Regions from separate parts of the Streptomyces sp. NPDC001530 genome, predicted to be linked through region 1. Evidence: riboswitches for the same ligand, from Rfam matches in the RefSeq annotation. Region 1 holds a riboswitch; each other region holds the start of a gene.

Region 1 (3,254 bases):
TCCTGTACATTTTTTACAGATGTCGATCAGAGGAGGCGCGTGCCATGGACAGCCCGTCCGCCCGCTATGTCCTGCCCGAGTTCACCGAACGGACCAGCACGGGGCACCGGACCCTGGATCCGTACTCGAAGCTGCTCGACGAGCGGATCGTGTTCCTCGGGACGCCGATCGACGACACGTCGGCGAACGATGTGATGGCGCAGTTCATGCACCTCGAGTACCTGGCACCGGACCGGGACATCTCGCTGTACATCAACTCCCCCGGCGGCTCCTTCAGCGCGATGTCGGCGGTCTACGACACGATGCAGTTCGTCACCTGTGACGTGGAGACCGTCTGCCTGGGACAGGCGGCGTCCGCCGCGGCCGTCCTGCTGGCCGGGGGCACCCCGGGCAAGCGGTTCGCGCTGCCGGGTGCGCGCGTACTCATCCACCAACCGTCGATCCCCGAACCGATCCAGGGTCAGGCGAGCGATCTGGCCATCCAGGCAGAGGAGTTGACGCGCACCCGCAGGCTGCTGGAGGAGATGCTCGCACGGCACACGGGGCAGAGCCCGGAGCAAGTCGCCGCGGACATCGAGCGGGACAAGATCCTGGACGCGCCGGGGGCGCTGGCGTACGGACTGATCGACCGGATCATCCCGAGCCGCAAGGCCTCGCGCACCGCGCCCGGCGCGAGGTGACCGCCCGATGATCCCCGATCTGCCGCCACTGCCCGCGCTCACGCGCGCCGAGGCCGAGTTGATCGACCGTTACCTCGACGTGGTCGATCTGCTCGGCCGCATCAACCCGGCCCGCCCCGGGGACACCTATCGCGGTCTGAGGGCCGCTCAGGCGCTGGTCGGCAAGGCGACGGCGCTGCGTGACGCCCTCGCGCTGATGCACCAGCGGGGCGAGAGCGAGGTGCACGCCCCGACTCTGGCCCAGGCCCTGCGCGTCCTCGACGGCGAGCGGCGGGCGGCCCGGGTCACCCTGCCGCCCGCCTCCGACAGTTGACGCACGGACACCCGGGCCGCGGCACGCCGCCGAACCGGCGAAGTGTCCGGCCCGGGTTTCAAACGGACCAGATGGCGTACCCCCTGATGGAGTAGTCGCGGGTCCTTTCGAGAGCGCGGATAAGTTGCGCAACGCGCGTAGCGCAGAGGCGGAATCAAGTGTTCCGATGCTGGTACGAGCGTCGTCGGCACCCTCAACACCCCCTCGAACGGAGGGGTGTCCACCCGAACGGGTGAGTGGTGAGTAACCCCACAAACCACCGATTCCGCTCGGATTTTCCGACCCACATGCGTGAAGATCCCTTCCGACGACAAGCCCCCGCCGCAGCGGCGGGGCGGTCCGGGCGGACGCCGAGTCCTGCCGCCGCCCGGATGTCCGGTCGACAGATGTGGATCGGCAGGAGTGGAGGACCCAGCACGACGGGCCGCCGGAGAGATCCGGGCGGTCCTTGGGGTGAAGCCGCAGTACGCGGCCGGGCTACTTCGCCAGCCCGAATCCGACAGGTCATCCTTCACAGGCGGCTGACGAAGGGTTGCGCATGACTGCGCTCAATCGTGTCCCGTCGCTGTGGACCAGGGCCGGTACGGCCTCGGCCCTCACCATCGCCGCCGTGGGCGGCACCCTCGTGGTCCCGGGCGTCGCAACCGACGCCGAGGCGGCCACTCTCGCGACGAAGGCACTTCAGGTCGCGGCCTCCAAGAAGGGCTCCCCGTACCAGTGGGGCGCCACGGGGCCACGCCGCTTCGACTGCTCCGGACTCACGCTCTACTCGTACAAGAAGGCGGGCAAGAAACTGCCTCGTACGGCCGCGGCGCAGTACAACAAGACGCACCACATCTCCGCCTCGCACCGCAAGGCCGGAGACCTCGTGTTCTTCCACTCGGGCCGGAACGTGTACCACGTCGGCATCTACGCCGGGAAGGGAAAGATCTGGCACTCCCCGAAGACCGGGGAGGTCGTGAAGCTCCAGAAGATCTGGACGAAGAGCGTCTGGTACGGCCGGGTCAGCTGACCTGCCCGAGGGGGTGACGGCGCACGCCGCCGTCACCCCCTCGGGGCGTGAAAGCGGGCGGAACCGGTTACTCGTGCACCATGGCCGAGCAACCTCCCCTCGCGGCACGCCACGAGACGCCCCTCGAACGCGCCGACCGCAATTTCGCGGAACTGCTCCAGGAGCTGCGCGTCACCCAGACCGGGGTGCAGATCCTCTTCGCCTTCCTGCTGACCCTGGCCTTCACGCAGCGCTTCCCGTCCCTCGACTCCGTGCAGCGCGCCACCTACGTCATCACGCTGCTGCTCTCGATGCTGGCCGCGGCCCTGTTCACGGCCCCGGCCGCGCTGCACCGCGCGCTGTTCCAGCAGAACGTGAAGCCCGTCATCGTGCGGGTGTCCTCCCGGCTGGCCCACATCGGTCTGTACGTGCTGATGCTGGCGTTCAGCGGATCGGTACTCCTCGTCGTGGACGTGACGCTGGGGCGCGGCGCCGGAATCGCGGCGGGAGCGAGCACGCTGGCCGTCTGTCTCGCGCTGTGGAGCGTCCTGCCCCGGCTGGTGGATCACGTCAGATCCGCAGAGGCTCGAGCAGAAGCACCAGGCCGAGAACCGTGAGCGCACCGCCGGTGACCGCCTCCACGGCCCGGGCGGCACGCGGCCTGCGCAGCCACCGGCCGAGCCGGTCCACCAGCAGCGCCACCGCGGGGAACCACACCAGGGCGAGGACGACCACGATCAGCGCCAGCAGCAGGGTCCGCGGCATCGCGGGGCTGCCCGCCGGCACGAACTGCGGCAGCAGGCTGAGGAAGGTGATCGGCGCCTTCGGATTGAGCGCGTTGGTGACGAAGCCCTGTCGCAACGGGCGCGCGCCGGACCCCGCCACGTCGGCCACCGCCTCGCGCGGCCGTCCGAGCGACCGCAGCGTCCGTACGCCGAGGTACAGCACATAGGCGCCGCCGAGCAGCTGCAGCGCCGGGAACAGCGCGGGTACGGCGGTGAGGACCGCGGCGACCCCGGCGACGGCGAGCGCCGTGTGCAGGAGCAGCCCGCCGGTGATGCCGAGCGCGCACGCGACTCCGGCCCGGCGCGAGACCAGGGCGTTGCGTACGACGACGGTGAAGTCCGCGCCCGGCATGGCGACCATGCCCGCGGCGACCCCCGTGAAGGCGATGAGCTGTGCGTCCATGAGCACCAGGCTGCCCGTAAAGGGCCTGTAGCGGGTATGTCGAATATTCTGGGTGGGTCTAAAGCAATGGTTTAGACCCTGA
Region 2 (3,254 bases), on a different contig from region 1:
GTGATGATCTTCCAGCCGTCCCAGTCGTCCTCGTACAGCGGGTCCTCGATGGAGACCAGCGGGTACGCGGAGACGAGCTCCTCGTAGTACTCGGTCATCTCGGCGGCCGAGCGGGACTTGCCCTCGAACTCGTAGGCGCCGTCCTTGTAGAACTCGGACGCGGCGACGTCGAGCGCGAGCGCGATCTGCTCACCGGGGGTGTAACCGGCCTGCTTGATGGCCTCGACGATGAGGTCGAGCGCGGCGCGGTTGGACTCCAGGTTCGGGGCGAAGCCGCCCTCGTCGCCGAGGCCCGTGGACAGGCCCTTGGTCTTCAGCACCTTCTTGAGGGTGTGGTAGACCTCGGCACCCCAGCGCAGGGCCTCGGAGAAGGACTCCGCGCCGATCGGGGCGATCATGAACTCCTGGATGTCCACGTTCGAGTCGGCGTGCGAGCCGCCGTTCAGGATGTTCATCATCGGAACGGGCAGCAGGTGCGCGTTCGGGCCGCCCAGGTAGCGGAAGAGGGGGAGGTCGCTGGCCTCGGAGGCGGCGTGCGCGACGGCAAGCGAGACGCCGAGGATGGCGTTGGCGCCGAGGGAGCCCTTGTTGTCGGTGGCGTCCAGGTCGAACATGGCCTGGTCGATCAGGCGCTGCTCGGTGGCGTCGTAACCGACGAGCTCCGGGCCGATCTGCTCGATGACGGCGAGGACGGCCTTCTCGACACCCTTGCCCTGGTAGCGGTTGGGGTCACCGTCGCGGAGCTCGATGGCCTCGAAGGCGCCCGTGGAGGCGCCGGACGGGACGGCGGCACGACCCGTGCTGCCGTCGTCGAGGCCGACCTCGACCTCGACCGTGGGGTTGCCTCGGGAGTCCAGGATTTCCCGGGCTACGACGACGTCGATGGACGGCACGAGCATCTCCTTCTGGGATGTGACGCGGGTACGCGGGGCCGCGGGGCCCGTAGTGCACGGAGCCGCGGTCGGCTCCGCGAGATGAGCCTAACCGCCTCGGGGCGATCGGCCAGCCGGTCGACCACCCCTTGGGCAGAACCGAGAGTAAATTGTTTCCGAACGGAACAAAAACCTGCCCCGTACACGAAACCAGCCCGCCCAAGAGCCACGCAGAAAAAAGCCCCGCCCCGGTGCGTACGGGGGAACACGCACCGGAGCGGGGAGCCCGTGGGGACGGGGGACCCTCACGAGGCCTCCAGTATGGAGACCCCGTCCATGAGGGCGTCTATGAGGGGGCTGCCACTCGGTTGAGGTCTGCCACTCAACTGAGGTCTGCCACTCAACTGAGGTCTGCCACTCAGCTGAGGTGAAGCTGCTGACCCGGGTAGATGAAGTCCGCGTCGTCGATGATGTCCTTGTTCAGCTCGAACAGCTTCTGCCAGCCGCCCTTGACGTGCTTCTTCTCGGCGATCGAGCTGAGGCTGTCCCCCGTGACGACCTTGTACTCGCCGTCACCCTTCTCGACCTTCTTGCCGGTCGGGGTGGTGACGGTCTTGGCGGCCGGACGCTCCGCGGAACGGGAGGCGGGCTGCTCCGTCGTCCGGGTGGTGGTGCTCGGGGTGGTGCTCGACGAGGAGGACGGGCTGCTCGTGCCGCCGGTGTACGCGGCGCTCGACAGGCCCGTGCCGCAGGTCGGCCAGGCGCCCTTGCCCTGCGCGGCGAGGACCTTCTCACCGATGGCGATCTGCTGGGACTTGGAGGCCTGGTCGGCGGTGGCGGCGTAGGCGGTGCCGCCGTACGCGGCCCAGGTGGAGGCGGAGAACTGCAGGCCGCCGTAGTAGCCGTTGCCGGTGTTGATGGACCAGTTGCCGCCGGCCTCGCACTGCGCGACGGCGTCCCACTCGGAGGCGGTGGCGGCGGAGGCGGTGCCCGAGGCCATCAGCGGAGCGGCGATGGCGACGCCGGTCACGCCGGCGAGCGTGGCGACACGGGCGGCCTTGGACGGGCGGCGGTGCTTGCCCTTGCTGGAAAACAGCATGGAGAGATCCCCTCACCGACGCCTGCGAGGTGAGCTGTCGGGTTCGGGCGGGTGAGTGCCCGGCCGTGCGCCGTTGGCGCACGACTTCACCCCAAGCCGTTCCCGGTGTCTTTCAACTCCCGGACGCGGCGCTTACCTTGGGTCCCCCGCTCCTGCCTACGGCGCTTGACGCGACGACTGTTCCCGTACGGCCGTTGGCAGGATTCGGCGTTGCGACCGTCGGGGCCCGCTGTGGCGAGCGGTGATGACCGTAGACATGCGATCGACGGAATTTCAAAGACGATCAGGGCTTCTGAGACTCATGTCTCACTCGCGCCAAACCGGACATTCCCCGGCGAACCATGACGCGAACTCCCGCTACTTTTCGTCCGATTCAGCACCAACTGCAAGCCTCTGACCGGGGATGATGAGGTCGGGATCGGTGCCGACCGTCTCCTTGTTCTCGGCGTACAGCTCGGACCATCCGCCGCTCAGGTCAAGGGAGTCGGCGATGGTCGAGAGACTGTCTCCGGAGCGGACGGTGTACGAGCCGTCGACGGCGTCGCGGGAGGCGCCGGAGCCGCGCGAGGCGTGCCGCCCGGACGCACCGTCCGTACGGCCGTCGGTCGCACCCTCCGTGGCGTCCTCCTCGGCGCTGTCGCCACGGTGGCGACCGGCACCGGACGTGGAACTGTCGGACGTACCCGAAGAGTCGCCGTTCTGGCCCGACTTGTCCGACTCGTCGCTCTTCGTCGTGTCTGTATCCGAGCTGTCGGATTCCTTTGAGTCGCCGCTCGCGCCAGAGGACGAGGTATCGGACTTCGTCGTGTTCTCGGTCGCACCGGAGGAGTCGCCGGAGGAGGAGTCCGAGTCGGACGAGTCGGATGAACCGGAGGAGTCAGAGGAATCAGGTGAATTGGACAAAGGCGAATTGGACAAACCCGACGAAGTCGATGAGCTCGACGAGTCGTCCGCCACACCCGTGTCGACCTCGACCTCGCCCGAGTCCTTGCTGAGCCCGGAGAGCGGTCCACAGGTCGGCCAGGCGGCGAGGCCCTTGTCGTCGAGGACCTTCTCGGCGACGGCTATCTGCTGCGAGCGGCTGGCCTGGTCGGCGCTCGGGGCGTATGCGAGGCCGCCGTGCGCCTCCCAGTTCTCCTGGGTCAACTGCAGCCCGCCGTAGTACCCGTTGCCGTTGTTCGCGCTCCAGGAGCCGCCGCTCTCGCACTCCGCGACCCGGTCCCAGGTGGTGCTGTCGGCCGCGCTCGCACTGGTGGCGCCGAGCAACGGGATGGCGATGGCCG
Region 3 (3,254 bases), on a different contig from region 1:
AGGCCTGGTTCGCGAAGTCCTCCTCGTCGATCAGCTCGTTCTTCAGGTTCGAGATCTTGGCGCTGAACGACTTGGGCGGGAAGCGCTTGGGGTCGAGGTCCAGGTCGCGGCAGACCAGGGCCATCAGGCGCTTGCTGTCGGCGGCGTCGTAGATCGAGAAGGACGACGTGAAGCCGAGCTTCTTGGACTCGCGGCGCAGGATGCGGACGCACGCGCTGTGGAAGGTCATCACCCACATCGCGCCCGCGCGCGGGCCGACGAGGTGCTCGACGCGCTCCTTCATCTCGCCCGCGGCCTTGTTCGTGAAGGTGATCGCGAGGATCTGGCCGGGGTGGACATTCCGCTCGGCCAGCAGATACGCGATGCGGTGCGTGAGCACACGGGTCTTGCCGGAGCCGGCGCCGGCCACGATGAGCAGGGGGGCGCCGGAGTGCACCACGGCCGCGCGCTGGTTCTCGTTCAGCCCGTCCAGCAGCGCCGCCGGGTCCACGGCAGGGCGGTGCGCGCCGTCGCGGTAGTACGCGTCCCGGTCCGGCGGCACGTCGAACTTCCCGCCGAACAGATCGTCCGGAACGGGCTCCGGCACGTGATCGTCCTCGGGCGGCGGCGGGGGCTCTTCCTCGTGGGCCCCGGAGGGCTTGAGGTCCGCCAGGAAGCTGTCATCAAAGAGGCTGCTCATCGCTCTCCGAGTCTAGGCCGCCCCACTGACAGCCCGCCGCCACCCCGGAAACTCCGCACCTTTATGGGGACCAATATGGGTCCTCGGGTCCTCGGGTCCTCGGATGCCGATGATCTTCCAGAGCCGGCCGCCCCGGCACCTCCTCACCCTCCAGGACCGTTCCGTCACGGTCGGCGATCAGCCAGGCCGAGGCATGGACCTGCATGGACCTACATGGGCCTGCGTAGGCCTTCCCGTCGTACGTCGTGAACGGCCGGCCTTGCCCTTGGGCGAGAGGGCCACCAGGTCGTTGCCCACCCAGAACCGGGCGGACGTCACCACTCCGGACAACTCGTCACAGACCCCTCCGCATTGACCGTGCATAGGGAGGTCCATGAATAAGGTCACGAAAATGTATCGGGCATATCGCACATCAACCTTCACAGGGGCCACACGAGTTGGCTAGCGTGCGCACAGGCCGCTCGACACCCACCGGCGAACGTCGCCGGGCCGTGCGGCCTCCGCCGAGTCCGGTACGCCCTCGCAGCAGCCGGAGCCGGGGACCCACCGACCTTGGGGTGAATCGGTCCAACTGCCTTGTGGGGCAAGGACCGTAGGGCAATCCTTCCGGAACCACCCGCCCGAACCCGACAGCTAACTCGGTAGGCGGATGACGGAAGGAGTCGCCTCTCTTGGCGTCGCATCGCAAATGGCGTCCTACGGGTACGCGGATAGCAGGCATACGGACCCCCGCGCTCGCGACGGCGGCGCTCACCTCCGTGGCCCTGCTCTCCCAGACGGCGAACGCCGCGCCCTCGGCCGAACCCAAGCCGAGCCTCGAAGAAGTCGAGAAGAAGGTCAACGACCTTTACCACCAGGCCGAGACGGCCACCGAGAAGTACAACGCCGCCAAGGAGAAGACCTCCAAGCAGCGCAAGAGCGTCGACACGCTCCTCGACGACGTCGCCCAGCGCACCGAGAAGCTCAACACCGCGCGCGAGGAACTCGGATCGTTCGCGGCGGCGCAGTACCGCACCGGGGCCGCCGCCCCCAACACCGCGACCCTGCTGCTCGCCGACGACCCGCAGGACTACTTCGACCAGACGCAGCTGATGAGCCGTCTGACCACCCGCCAGAAGGCGGCCGTCGACGACTACATCACCGAGCAGGCCGCCACCACGAAGAAGCGCGCGGAGGCCGCCAAGAGCCTGCAGACGCTCACCACGTCGCAGAACGCGCTGAAGACGTCCAAGGCCGACGTCCAGCACAAGCTCTCCGAGGCCCGCGAACTGCTCTCGAAGCTGACCGCCGAGGAGAAGGCGCGGCTCGCGGCGATCGAGAAGAAGAAGCAGGAGGAAGCCGCGCGCAAGGCGGCGGAGCTGGCGGAGCAGCAGGCCGCCGCCGAGGCCGCGAAGAAGGCGGCGGAGCAGGAGTCGTCGTCGAGCACCACGAGCGGCTCGTCGGACACCACGAGCGGCTCGTCGGGCACCACGACCGGTTCGTCGGGCTCGACCACCACCGACTCCTCGTACGCAACGAAGGCGGCGAAGTCCATCGCGTTCGCCCGTGCGCAGATCGGCAAGCCGTACGTCTGGGGCGCGACCGGCCCGGACTCGTACGACTGCTCGGGCCTGACCCAGGCCGCCTGGAAGGCCGCCGGCGTCACCCTCCCGCGCACCACCTGGGACCAGGTGAACGCGGGCACGACGGTCTCCCTCGCCAACGCCCAGCCCGGTGACCTGATCTTCTTCTACGACGACATCAGCCACGTCGGCCTCTACATCGGCAACGGCATGATGATCCACGCGCCGAAGCCGGGGGCGTACGTCCGCGAGGAGTCGATCTACTACGCGGGCGAGTCGATCATCCACAGCGTGGTGCGACCGGCGTAGGCCATTCCGCGAGCAACGCTTTGTGCGGGGCACGCGCGCGTGGGGCATGTCGCGCTCCACGCGCGCGTGTCCCGCGTTTTCGTGCCCCACGCGCGCGTGCATTCTGGCTGCGGGCTCGACGCACGCGTGCATTCCCTCTTCGTGCTCGACGCGCGCGTGCCACCGCGATTTCGTGCCCCACGCGCGCGTGCCACCGCGTTTTCACGCGTCCCGCGCGCGTGCCCCGCGGGCAACTTGTCCGGAGATCCCTAGCATCAGGCGCATGCCAGCGATCTCCCAGCTCCGCGCCTGGTGGGCGCATCGGCCGCCCGCCGCCGGTGCCGCCGTCATGGCCACCGGCATCGTCTCGGTCGGGCTGCATCTGACCGGCTACGAGACCCTGTCCCGTATCGCGCTGGCCCTGGGGTCGGTCGCCTGGCTCGCGCTCGCAGCGGACTTCGTCGTACGGCTGATGCGGGAGCGGACGCGGTGGGTGGAGGAGGCGTGCTCGCCCCCGGGGCTCACCGCGGTCGCGGCGACCACGGTGCTCGGGACGCGGCTGTCGGCCCTGGGGTGGCAGGAGCCGGCCGAGGCCCTGCTCGCGCTGTCGGCGATGCTGTGGCCGGTGCTGCTCTTCGTCGTCGTGCGGCACTGGAAGCGTCGTATGCCGGGAGGGGTGTTCCTGGTGTGCGTGGCCACGCAAGGGCTCGCGGTGCTGGGCGCCA

The links. A riboswitch is a leader RNA that binds a small molecule or an ion and turns the genes downstream of it on or off. The one in region 1 is predicted to bind cyclic di-AMP.
Region 2: it holds a riboswitch for cyclic di-AMP, as region 1 does, so the genes downstream of both, ACFY0T_RS39205 (transglycosylase family protein) here and ACFY0T_RS21835 (C40 family peptidase) in region 1, are expected to answer to the same signal.
Region 3: it holds a riboswitch for cyclic di-AMP, as region 1 does, so the genes downstream of both, ACFY0T_RS12265 (NlpC/P60 family protein) here and ACFY0T_RS21835 (C40 family peptidase) in region 1, are expected to answer to the same signal.

What each region holds. Positions count from the first base shown of each region.
Region 1 covers NZ_JBIAVS010000010.1:182,523-185,776, forward strand. The annotation lists gene ACFY0T_RS21825 (ATP-dependent Clp protease proteolytic subunit) at 45-680, shown strand; gene ACFY0T_RS21830 (hypothetical protein) at 688-993, shown strand; cyclic di-AMP (ydaO/yuaA leader) riboswitch at 1,364-1,529, shown strand; gene ACFY0T_RS21835 (C40 family peptidase) at 1,532-2,005, shown strand; gene ACFY0T_RS21840 (DUF6328 family protein) at 2,086-2,601, shown strand; gene ACFY0T_RS21845 (LysE family translocator) at 2,555-3,172, opposite strand.
Region 2 covers NZ_JBIAVS010000024.1:4,625-7,878, forward strand. The annotation lists gene eno (phosphopyruvate hydratase) at 1-899, opposite strand, end outside; gene ACFY0T_RS39205 (transglycosylase family protein) at 1,291-1,971, opposite strand; cyclic di-AMP (ydaO/yuaA leader) riboswitch at 1,976-2,145, opposite strand; gene ACFY0T_RS39210 (transglycosylase family protein) at 2,329-3,254, opposite strand, start outside.
Region 3 covers NZ_JBIAVS010000005.1:350,545-353,798, reverse strand. The annotation lists gene pcrA (DNA helicase PcrA) at 1-679, opposite strand, end outside; cyclic di-AMP (ydaO/yuaA leader) riboswitch at 1,171-1,343, shown strand; gene ACFY0T_RS12265 (NlpC/P60 family protein) at 1,351-2,550, shown strand; gene ACFY0T_RS12260 (tellurite resistance/C4-dicarboxylate transporter family protein) at 2,813-3,254, shown strand, end outside.